Regions from separate parts of the Arthrobacter sp. FW306-1B-G06A genome, predicted to be linked through region 3. Evidence: riboswitches for the same ligand, from Rfam matches in the RefSeq annotation. Region 3 holds a riboswitch; each other region holds the start of a gene.
What was found. Region 3 has a riboswitch for cyclic di-AMP ahead of AC3WJM_RS06640 (hypothetical protein). Riboswitches for the same ligand answer to the same signal wherever they lie in the genome.

Region 1 (3,229 bases), on a different contig from region 3:
CGGGCCGGAAACGCGCCACCGAGGTCATGCGCAAGCACAGGCTCGCCGAACGGCTCCTGGCAGATGTCATTGGACTGGACTGGGCCTACGTGCACGATGAAGCGTGCCGTTGGGAGCATGTCATGAGTGAGCGCGTGGAACGGCGGCTCTATGAGTTGCTGGACCACCCCACTGAATCGCCCTATGGCAACCCCATTCCCGGACTCGAAGCGCTGGGTGGAGCCGCGTCCCACGCCTTTACGGATGGCGTGGTCAACCTTCTTGACGCGATGAACGAATATTCACCTGAAAACCGGGTCACCGTCAGCCGGCTGGCTGAACCGATCCAGGTGGAACCGGAACTTCTGGTCCAGTTGGACGAGGGCGGAATCCGCCCGGGCGCCAGGGTGTCCCTGGAGCGCGTAGGGGAGTACATCTCCGTTCGCGTGCCCAATATCGAGGGCGCGCTGGAGCTGCCGCCTGAGGTCGCCTCGCACGTGTTTGTCACGGTCGCCTAGCCGGCCCGGCGGGGTCGCCCGCAAAGATAACGAAATTATTACCGTGGGGCTTAATCCCCTATAGTTAAATACTGGCGCCGATACCAAAGCGTTACCTGATCCGAAGCCGAGTTCTGCCAGCGGATCAGGTGGATTAGTCCATTCACTGGCAGAAACGGAGGAACCACCATCGGCTGTCGAAAGACGGCCTTGGGGTGAAGTCCGTAGCGGAAGTGCAAACAACGCAAGGCCCCTCCGGGTACCTTGCGTTTCGTGCCCTTCGCGCGGACCGGGTCCACGATCTCTCTGGCCCGAATCCGACAGCTAACTTCGCAGGCTTGCCAGAGAGGAAAACCTTGACCACGCAGAACACCAGGGGCCGCAGGCGCGCGTCCGGTCCTACTGCTGAGCTGCGGAGCACAAGCGCCGTCGAGCACGAGCGGCCGCGCGATCCCCATCGCGAACTTCGCCGCCGCAAGGGTCCTTTGCGACAGATGGCCGAATTCGCCGCCGCGAGCGGAGCGGGACAGAAGGCCGGAGTGGCCCTCGCCACGACGGGCCTCATCCTGACAGTCGCCATGCCGGGCACCGGCGCCATGACGGCCACGGCGGATTCAAGCCAGGCCGCCTCGGCTGTGGGCACCCAGCCCGAGATTCCGGCCGCGGCAAGCGCCACGATCGACTTCAGCCGTGCCGCAGTGTCAACCACGGCGGATCCGGACAGCAAGCTCAAGCAGCTCTTGAGCGCACAGTCCGTCGGCACCATCAAGACCTCGTCCTCCAAGGGCACCCTGGGGGCGCCCCTGGACACCCTGACCACGGCCTCGCCTTTCGGCTACCGCGTGAATCCCATCACGGGCGGTTTGGGGGAGTTCCACCGCGGCCAGGACTTCGTGGCCCAGTGCGGCACCCAGGTCCATGCTGCCGCGGCCGGCAAGGTCACCTTCGCCGGCTGGCATCCGTATGGCGGCGGAAACCGCATTGTGGTGGACCATGGCAACGGCCTGGAAACCACGTACAACCATTTGTCGTCGTTCAACGTCCAGGTGGGCCAAACGGTTGGCCGAGGCGATGTCATCGCATTGAGCGGCACTACGGGCGCCTCCACGGGCTGCCACCTCCACTTTGAAGTCATGGTCAACGGCGACGTCGTTGACCCCCTGGGCTGGCTGTAGCCAATCCGATGGAAGTCTCTCGCATGCTTGTCACGCTCCGTGACCTGAATGTGACATTCAGCCAAAACTCATGTACCGTCTAACTCGCATCAACTTTTAGAGAGTTGATGCACTCGGGTGGATTGCCTAGCTCTGCCACTGCCCGAGGTTCCGTTCGCAAAACATCGTCTGGCAGAGGCGGGGGACCCACTTTTGGTCATCTTCACCGATGGCCTTGGGGTTAAGTCGCACGACTTCCGAGAGGGAGGAGTGTGGCCGGATGACTCCCATCCGAATCCGACAGCTTACCTCGCGGGCATAGGGAGAGGCCTCTTAACGTGTCTTCACGCTCTACTGTTGCGCGCCACCGTGCCGCGGTCACCAAGACCAACTCGCTTGCCGTTATCGCTAAGACTGTCGGCAGCAACGCCGGTGGCGTAGGCCGTCAGGCAGCCGTTATCGCAGCTGCTTCCGGTCTGGTGCTCACTAGCGGTATCGCAGCCAACGCTGCAGAAACCAACGTTCCCCGCGAGTCCACTTCGACCTCCGCCCTGGAAGTCCAGTCCATCGCCCAAGCCAGCATTTCGGCCGACTCCTCCGTCGCCATCAAGTACGAACGCCCGGTGGTTTCCACCGAAGCTGCTCCGGTTGTCGCAGCTCCGGTTGCCACCCAGGAAGCCGCTCCGGCTTCGCAGGCTGCCACGGGTGCCGCTACCGGCTCCTCGACGCTTTCTGTGACCGCTGCTGTTTCGCCCGCCACGAAGGTTGCCAGCGGCAAGGGCGCAGCGATTGCTGCCGCAGCTTACGCTCAGCTTGGCGTTGCCCAGGACTGCACTGCCCTGGCCTCGAACTCCCTGGCCGCTGTTGGCATCAACTTCCACGGCTGGCCGGCAGACTACCTCTCCCTTGGCCGTACGGTCAGCGCTGCTGAAGCGCAGCCGGGAGACCTGGTCTACTACCAGAACGGTGGCATGGGCATGGCCCACATCGCTGTTTACGTCGGCAACGGCATGGCAGTCCACGGCGGCTGGAACGGTGGCACCACCGCCCTTTACAGCGTCAATGTCGGCTCCGGCCCGGTCTTCATCCGCGTTGGTGGCTAAATAGCCCCGGTTACATAGCTTCACTGGAACATCCCCGCTGGTCCGCCGGTGGGGATGTCCTGTTTTAACGAGCGTGCGCTTACGTGTCCGGCACATGAACTTTGACCGACACTGCGCTGGAACCCCCGCATGGATTCGTTGATCTGGCCTTCTGGTGTTTACTCTTAGGTTGTCGATCCACAGCCCGTACATGCAGAGGGCAGCCGGCCCTCGCGCCCCTGACGGGTGCGGCCGTGAAGAGGTACGTGCATGCGCACACTCGTTCTGAATGCTGGATATGAACCGCTGGCGGTAGTAACCTTCCGCCGGGCGCTGGTCCTTGTGCTCACCGGAAAAGCGAGCGTAGTGGCCGAAGGCGACGAGCCTGTCGTCGGGCCACAAGAGATTCTCGGACGTCCTTCCGTGATTCTGCTCAATCGCTACATCCGGCCAAGGTACAACACCATCACGGCGGTCACACGCCGCGGCGTCTTGCGCCGTGACGGTCACCGTTGCG
Region 2 (3,229 bases), on a different contig from region 3:
GCCAGAACGGGCGACGGCGATGCAAGCCACACCTTGCGAAGGGCGTTGCCGCGTCCCTTCTCGTCAAGGTGGACAACCGCGAGCTCAGGCAGTTCCCGGGCTACGCGCTCCGCGATTTTCAACGTGCCGTCCGTGCTCGCGTTGTCCGCCACGGTGATGCGGAAGCCATGCGGGAAGGATTCGCGCAAGTGGCCGTGAAGCCTGCGCAGGCACTCTTCGAGATCGCGTTCCTCGTTGAAGACGGGGATGGTGACGTCGAGGACGGGGATGGCGGTGTGGGTGTCCACGGGGGCGCGCAGCCCCGTGCTGCGCTGGATGGGAGTGCTGGGTTGGACGGGAAGGCCCGGCGGCACCACCGCGGGGTCCTTCAGGGTTCCGGAGGTGGATTCGATGAGCGTCATGTATCCAGAGTGCCGTTGCCGAATATGAAGGCTTTAGGCGGAACCTGTGACGTGGCTGTGGATGTGTGACCAGCGTGGCGCATCACTTGCCTGGCCAAGAAACGGAGAGGCCCGTCCCGGAAGGGACGGACCTCGACGTACTTTGTGGTTGGCTCTTGGCTTAGTACCAGTTGTGGGCCAAGTGGAAGGACCATGCCGCGGACGGCGATCCGTAGCGTTCCTTGATGTAGTTCAGGCCCCAGCGGATTTGCGTCTGGTAGTTGGTCTGCCAGTCGGCGCCTTCGGACGCCATCTTTTCGGCCGGCAGCGACTGCCCAATGCCGTAAGCGCCACTGGAGGCGTTGGTGGCAGTGGTGCGCCAATCCGATTCCTTGTTCCACAAGGTGATCAGGGCCGACATTTCGCCCTGGCCCCAACCGTAGGAGGGAAGGATGCTTGCGGCGTAGGCCTGGGCGCCGGAGGGATCATCGACGGCGACGGGTGCAACCGGTGCCGCTGGAGCAGGGGGTGCAGCGGGTGCGGCCGGTGCGGCAGCCTGGGGCGCGACGGCGGCTGGAGCGGGCGCGGCCGCCTGGCTTGGCGTCGACGCAGTGCTCGGCTTGGGGCTCGCGCTTGCGCTCGCCGACGGCGTGGCGGTGGCCGAAGGCGTGGCTGAGTGATCCACCGTGCGGGATTCGGACGTGCGGCTCATGTCCTGGGCGTTGATGGCTTGTCCGGCGGCCTGGGTGGCAGCGCCTGCGCCGAGGAACACGGCAACGACGCCGGCAACAACTGCCATGCGCTGGCCGGTGCCGAGGTTCGAGGCGGCTCGCCTCAGCGTGGAACGTGACTTGTTTCTCCGGGCAGGTTCGCCGCGGTGGCGCGCAACAGGGCGCGACTGATCCTTGGAATCAGACATGGTGATTGCCTCTCGACGCCTGCGGAGTTAGCTGTCGGATTCGGATGAGGTCATCCGGCCGTGGCCACAGCGGAACGTGGCGGCACGGCTTCACCCCTAGGGCTGGCTCAACATGAGCGCTTGCCCGGAGACCTGGGTCCCCCGTCTCTGCCTGGACTGTTGGGCACCGGGGAGTGGCAGAGCTCGGCGCCTACCCGGCGGTGGCCGGAATGATCCAGCGCACCTATTCGACGGTACAGGAGGATCCAGCTTAAGTCACATTTAGGTAACGGAGATCACGACGCCGGTGCGTCGACTTGCGCGCGCCGCGCACCGGCGTCGTACTCTTCTGGTTCGCCCGTCAGGCCGGGGCAGTCCTGAGCGCCGGGAGCCGCACCGCGAACTCCGTCCGGCCAGGCCGCGACGCCACTTCGACCGTGCCGCCGTGCGCCTGAACGATGGATTCCACAATGGACAAGCCGAGGCCGGAGGTGCCCTCGGAGCCGGACCGGGCGGCGTCGGCACGGGCAAAGCGGGAGAAGATCCTGCCCTGGAATTCAGGCGGGATGCCCGGGCCGTTGTCGGTCACGGTCACCACGGCGCTGCCATCGGCGGAGCGCATCACGCCCGTGACCACGGTGGTTCCCGCCTCGGTGTGCTTGCGGGCGTTGGAGAGCAGATTCGCCAAAACCTGGTGGAGTTGGGTGGTGTCGCCGCGGACCGTGAGGGGCTCATCCGGGAGCTTGAGCTGCCAGATGTGCTCGGGGGCCATGACTTTCTCGTCGCTGACGGTCTCGATCACCAACTGCGTGAGGTCCACATCGGTGAATTCCGGGGCCTTCCCTTCGTCCAACCGGGCCAAGAGAAGGAGGTCCTCCACGAGGGTGGTCATGCGTTCGGACTGGCTCTGCACCCGGCCCAGCGACTTGCGCCCGTCTTCGGTGAACGTCTCGGTCATGCGCAAGAGTTCGGTGTAGCCGCGGATGGCGGTCAGCGGAGTGCGTAGTTCGTGCGACGCATCCGCGACGAACTGGCGCACCTTGGTTTCGCTTTGCTGGCGGGCCTCGAGGGCGCTCGAGACGTTGTCCAGCATCAGGTTCAAAGCATGGCCGACGCTTCCCACTTCGGTGCTCGGATGGGCCGCCGACGCCGGAACACGCACCGCGAGGGCCACTTCACCGGCGTCAAGCGGAAGTTTCGACACCTTGGTGGCGACGTCGGAGAGTTGCTCCAAAGGCCGCATGGTACGGCGGATCAGCACGGTTCCGGCCAGCCCGATCAGGACCAGTCCGCCCAAGGAGACCAGCACCATGGTCCAGACGAGGGAGGCCTCGGTGTCCTCTTTCGAGGCGAGAGGGAGACCTGTGATGACAACATCGCCGTATGGAGTTTCGGTGGCCACCAGCCGGTAGCCGCCAGTGGACAGCGTGCGATCAACCGGGCGGCCATCGGACGGGAGCGCCGACAGGATTCGGGCGTCGCTGGGCGACAACGGCGCACGTGTGGCATCGGAGGACAAGAAGCCGGCATCGCTGCTCACCTGGCCTGCAAGGATGCGTGCATTGAGCGTGCCGATGCTCTGGCCGCGCGGGTCCAGCGGGTCCGGACGGCCGCCAGGGTTGCCTTGCGGCGGGCGGCCGTGGGAGGCCTGCATCAATTGCTGATCGAGCTGCTTCGTGAGGAACACATCCATGGAGGCATAGCTGACCACCCCGACTGCACCGCAGATGGCCACAAGGAGTGCCATGGAGAGAAGGATCAAGCGCGTGCGCAAGTGCCAGGTTGAAGGATTGAACCAGCTATGGTCGGTCTGGCGGGGGATACCCGAGAGTGCGGACATTCGGCGCCCCGGCTATTCGGCAGGCTTGATGACGTAGCCTGCTCCGCGCACCGTGTGGATCATGGGCGGGTGGTTGGCCTCGATCTTCTTGCGCAGGTATGAGATGTAAAG
Region 3 (3,229 bases):
CCGCGGATTTGAAGCGCAGGTACCGGAAACCGCGCTGGCCTACTTGTTGAACTGCCTCAACTGAAGGCTGCAGCGCCAGCGGTCCGGGCGGTGCTGAATCATCTGCGTCCGGGTGTTCCGGCAGCATCGTCCGTGCCACTCGACGGCAAATGCTCGATGCCCTCCCATCCTCACTGCAGTGCCTTGGTTGCTGCGTCCAGAATCGACCCAAGATCGACGCCCGGTTGGGTAGGCGGTGGCGTCGGTGTGGGGCTGGCCGGGGTCAGCGGCTTCCAAGAACCTGTGGGTGCGGGAGTCGGAGACGCTGGATCCGTCGGATCCGGTGTCGGGGTTGGGCTAGCGGGTCCGGTCGGACCGGGGCTGGGAGCCGGCGCAGGCTGGGCCGGAACCGGGGTGGAAGGAACAGGCGCCGGGGTGAGGCTTGGGGGCAGCGCTGACGGGAGGGCCGGAACCTGAACGGAGATCGATGGTGCAGGGACGCTCGACGATTCGACAGCTGCCGGTCCTTGCGGCGAATGCTGCGCCGGGTCCCCGGCCTGGCCGGACTTGGCGCTCGGGGTAGCTGCCGAAGGTGATCCCGCAGCGCTGGGGGAGGTGCTTGGCGTCGTGGAAGGAGCGCTGGATTGCGTGGAGTCCTGGCTGTCTGCGCTGGCAGCGTCCTGGGCGCGGGATTCCTGGCCGAAGAAGGGCAACTCGAGGGCTTGTCCCAGGGAGCCGGCGGCCAACAAGATGCCTAGGGCACCTGTCACCACTGCCATTCGGTTGCTCATCGTCCGGACGGCGGCGGCCTTCTTGAGGACGGCGTGTGGTTCACGGCTGAAGGAGGAACCGGTAAGGGGCGCCGGACCGGCGCCGGCGCGGGTTGCCGCGGGAAGTGCCGTTGTGGCTGCGTTCTCGGTTTTGGCCGACTCTGCTGTCGCGCGAGCCAAGGTCGCAGCAGACACCGTCGGTATGGCCGCGGTGGCAGGTTCTGCCGCCGCAGCAGGCACTGTTTGTATGGCCGCAGTTTCGCTGGCTTCGGAGGCCCGCTTCCGTTCGGCCGCCCGGGCGGCCGCGCGCGTGGTGGGCGCCGCCGTCGTCGGTGTTGCCGTGGGGGTGGGCGCCGCCGTCGAACTCAAAGGTTCGGAAGCCGGCGCAGCGATGAACGGTTCGCTGTCTGTGGCCCGACGACGTCCGGTTGGTTTGGTGCTCTCGCCCGCCACTTGGGCACGGCGAGGCTGATCCATGGTTGGGGACATGGTGATTGCCTCTCAACGCCTTCGAGGTTAGCTGTCGGGTTCGGACGAGGCCGTCCGGCCGCGCGTGGCGGCTTCACCCCAAGGGCCTGAAGTGGGCCCGGAGACTCTGGGTCCCCCGTCTCTGCCGCGGGTCTGGCGGATTCCGGGTTGCGGCAGAGCTCGGCGTCAACCCGGAAGCGGCCCGGCTGGGGACTGGGTCGCCCCTCGACGTTACAACAGCCGGCATGCAAAGTCACATTTGAATAACGGGCGCGGTGACCCGTTTTTGCCCGGCCTGGCCGGCGATGAGTCCCGCGACGTGTTCGGCGTCGCGGCCGACCCCACCCACGAGGCCGGAGGTCAACCCGTATTGGAAGGGCATGCCCACAAAGAACAGTCCTGGGAGTTGTTCCACGGCGCCCCGGAGGGTGAGCGGCCAGCCGTCCCCATCCGTGGGAAGTCCTTGGATCCAGCCAAAGTCCGGTTGGTAACCAGTAGCCCAGATGACCGTGGACACCGGTATCGCGTGACCTTCATCGGTCAGGGGTTGGCCATCGCGCGTGCCCTTCAGGCGTGGTAGGCGGGTGACTCCCGCGGCGTCGAGCTCCCGCGTTGAGGTCCGGATCAGTGGCGCGCCGTGCTGGGTGAACCCGAGCGCGACCTTGCGGCCGATAGGGGTGGATCTGTTCAGCACCTTGTGGATGAAGAGCCACCAAAGCCCGCCGGCGTATCGCGTCACGGGGCCTGGAATGTGGAACGGAGGGTTTCCTGCGATGTAGGTGCGGTGCGTGAGTGCGAGCTCCAAGGCGATTTCGACGCCGGAGGTGCCGGAGCCGACCACCAGGACATCTCCGGGCGGAATTGAGTCCGGGTTGGAGTATTCCGCTCCGTGCAGTTGGTGGATGCCGGGATCGAGATCCCTGGCGAACGCCGGGACCCGTGGCTGTGTATTCGGGCCCGTGGCAACAACAACGTTTCTCGCCAGGATCGACCCGGTGCTCGACTGCACCCGGAACCGGCCGTCCTCCCGCTCGATGCCGACGACGCGGGCGCCATGGCGTACCGGGAGTTCCCAGTTCGTGGCGTAATTCTCGAGGTATTCGGCCATGGCGTCTTTGCCGGGAAAGGTCCCCCGGGCGGCTGGAAACGGCAGGCCGGGAAGGGAATCGTGCTGCGCCGGGGTGAAGAGACGCAAGGAATCCCATCGGCTCCGCCACACGTCGCCGACGCGGGCCTGCGAGTCCAGGATGAGGAAATCTTGCCGGTGCTTCTTCAGGTGGTATCCGGTGGCGAGGCCCGCCTGCCCGGCGCCCACAATTACCGTGTTCACTGCCTCATTGCTGTCCATCGCGAAGCCTCCTGAGGTGTCCGAGGTCACTAGAATAGCATTCCACTAACTGGAATGATATTCTTTTTTCGTGGAAATCCGGCACAATGACAGGCGCTTAGCTCAAGCTGTCGCAACCAAAGCTGCCGTGGTGGAGGCCGCCCGTCAGCTGTTTCTGAGCAAAGGGTATGTGGCCACCACTATCGGGGCCGTTGCCGAGCAAGCAGGTGTGGCCGTCCAGACCATCTACAACTCCGTGGGCAACAAGGCTGCGCTGCTCTCCGCCGTGGTCGACGCGACGGCTGCGGGTCCGGATGCTCCTCGCACCGTGCCGGAGACCATGCGCGAGCGGACTGCCGCAGCCGCCGACGCCGGAGCGGTCCTGGCGCTGTTGGCCGACTGGTTTGCCGAGGTGAATCCGCGGAGCACCCAATTGTTCACCGTCATGCGGCAGGCCTCCGCCGTCGACGCCGAAGCCGCAAAAGTGGAGCGGGACCGGGCCGAAACCCGGCTACGGAACTATGCGGAAGCTGCGGCCGCGCTCAGGCGGCGCGGGGCACTGAGCTCCGGCATGAGCGACGAGCAAGCCGCTGCCGTGATCTGGTCGGTGGGTCATCCGGACACCTACCGGTCACTCGTGCTGGACTTCGCCTGGGGATTGGACCGCTACCGGGATTGGGTCCAC

Region 1: it holds a riboswitch for cyclic di-AMP, as region 3 does, so the genes downstream of both, AC3WJM_RS00165 (NlpC/P60 family protein) here and AC3WJM_RS06640 (hypothetical protein) in region 3, are expected to answer to the same signal.
Region 2: it holds a riboswitch for cyclic di-AMP, as region 3 does, so the genes downstream of both, AC3WJM_RS17815 (aggregation-promoting factor C-terminal-like domain-containing protein) here and AC3WJM_RS06640 (hypothetical protein) in region 3, are expected to answer to the same signal.

The regions. Positions count from the first base shown of each region.
Region 1 covers NZ_JBYSXB010000001.1:36,153-39,381, reverse strand. The annotation lists gene AC3WJM_RS00175 (iron-dependent transcriptional repressor DtxR) at 1-497, shown strand, start outside; cyclic di-AMP (ydaO/yuaA leader) riboswitch at 623-830, shown strand; gene AC3WJM_RS00170 (M23 family metallopeptidase) at 833-1,651, shown strand; cyclic di-AMP (ydaO/yuaA leader) riboswitch at 1,797-1,963, shown strand; gene AC3WJM_RS00165 (NlpC/P60 family protein) at 1,969-2,733, shown strand; gene AC3WJM_RS00160 (HNH endonuclease) at 2,983-3,229, shown strand, end outside.
Region 2 covers NZ_JBYSXB010000037.1:32,214-35,442, forward strand. The annotation lists gene AC3WJM_RS17810 (bifunctional glycosyltransferase family 2/GtrA family protein) at 1-401, opposite strand, end outside; gene AC3WJM_RS17815 (aggregation-promoting factor C-terminal-like domain-containing protein) at 562-1,299, opposite strand; cyclic di-AMP (ydaO/yuaA leader) riboswitch at 1,302-1,475, opposite strand; gene AC3WJM_RS17820 (sensor histidine kinase) at 1,640-3,118, opposite strand; gene AC3WJM_RS17825 (response regulator transcription factor) at 3,131-3,229, opposite strand, start outside.
Region 3 covers NZ_JBYSXB010000009.1:28,563-31,791, reverse strand. The annotation lists gene AC3WJM_RS06645 (PucR family transcriptional regulator) at 1-12, shown strand, start outside; gene AC3WJM_RS06640 (hypothetical protein) at 171-1,238, opposite strand; cyclic di-AMP (ydaO/yuaA leader) riboswitch at 1,241-1,386, opposite strand; gene AC3WJM_RS06635 (flavin-containing monooxygenase) at 1,471-2,565, opposite strand; gene AC3WJM_RS06630 (TetR/AcrR family transcriptional regulator) at 2,636-3,229, shown strand, end outside.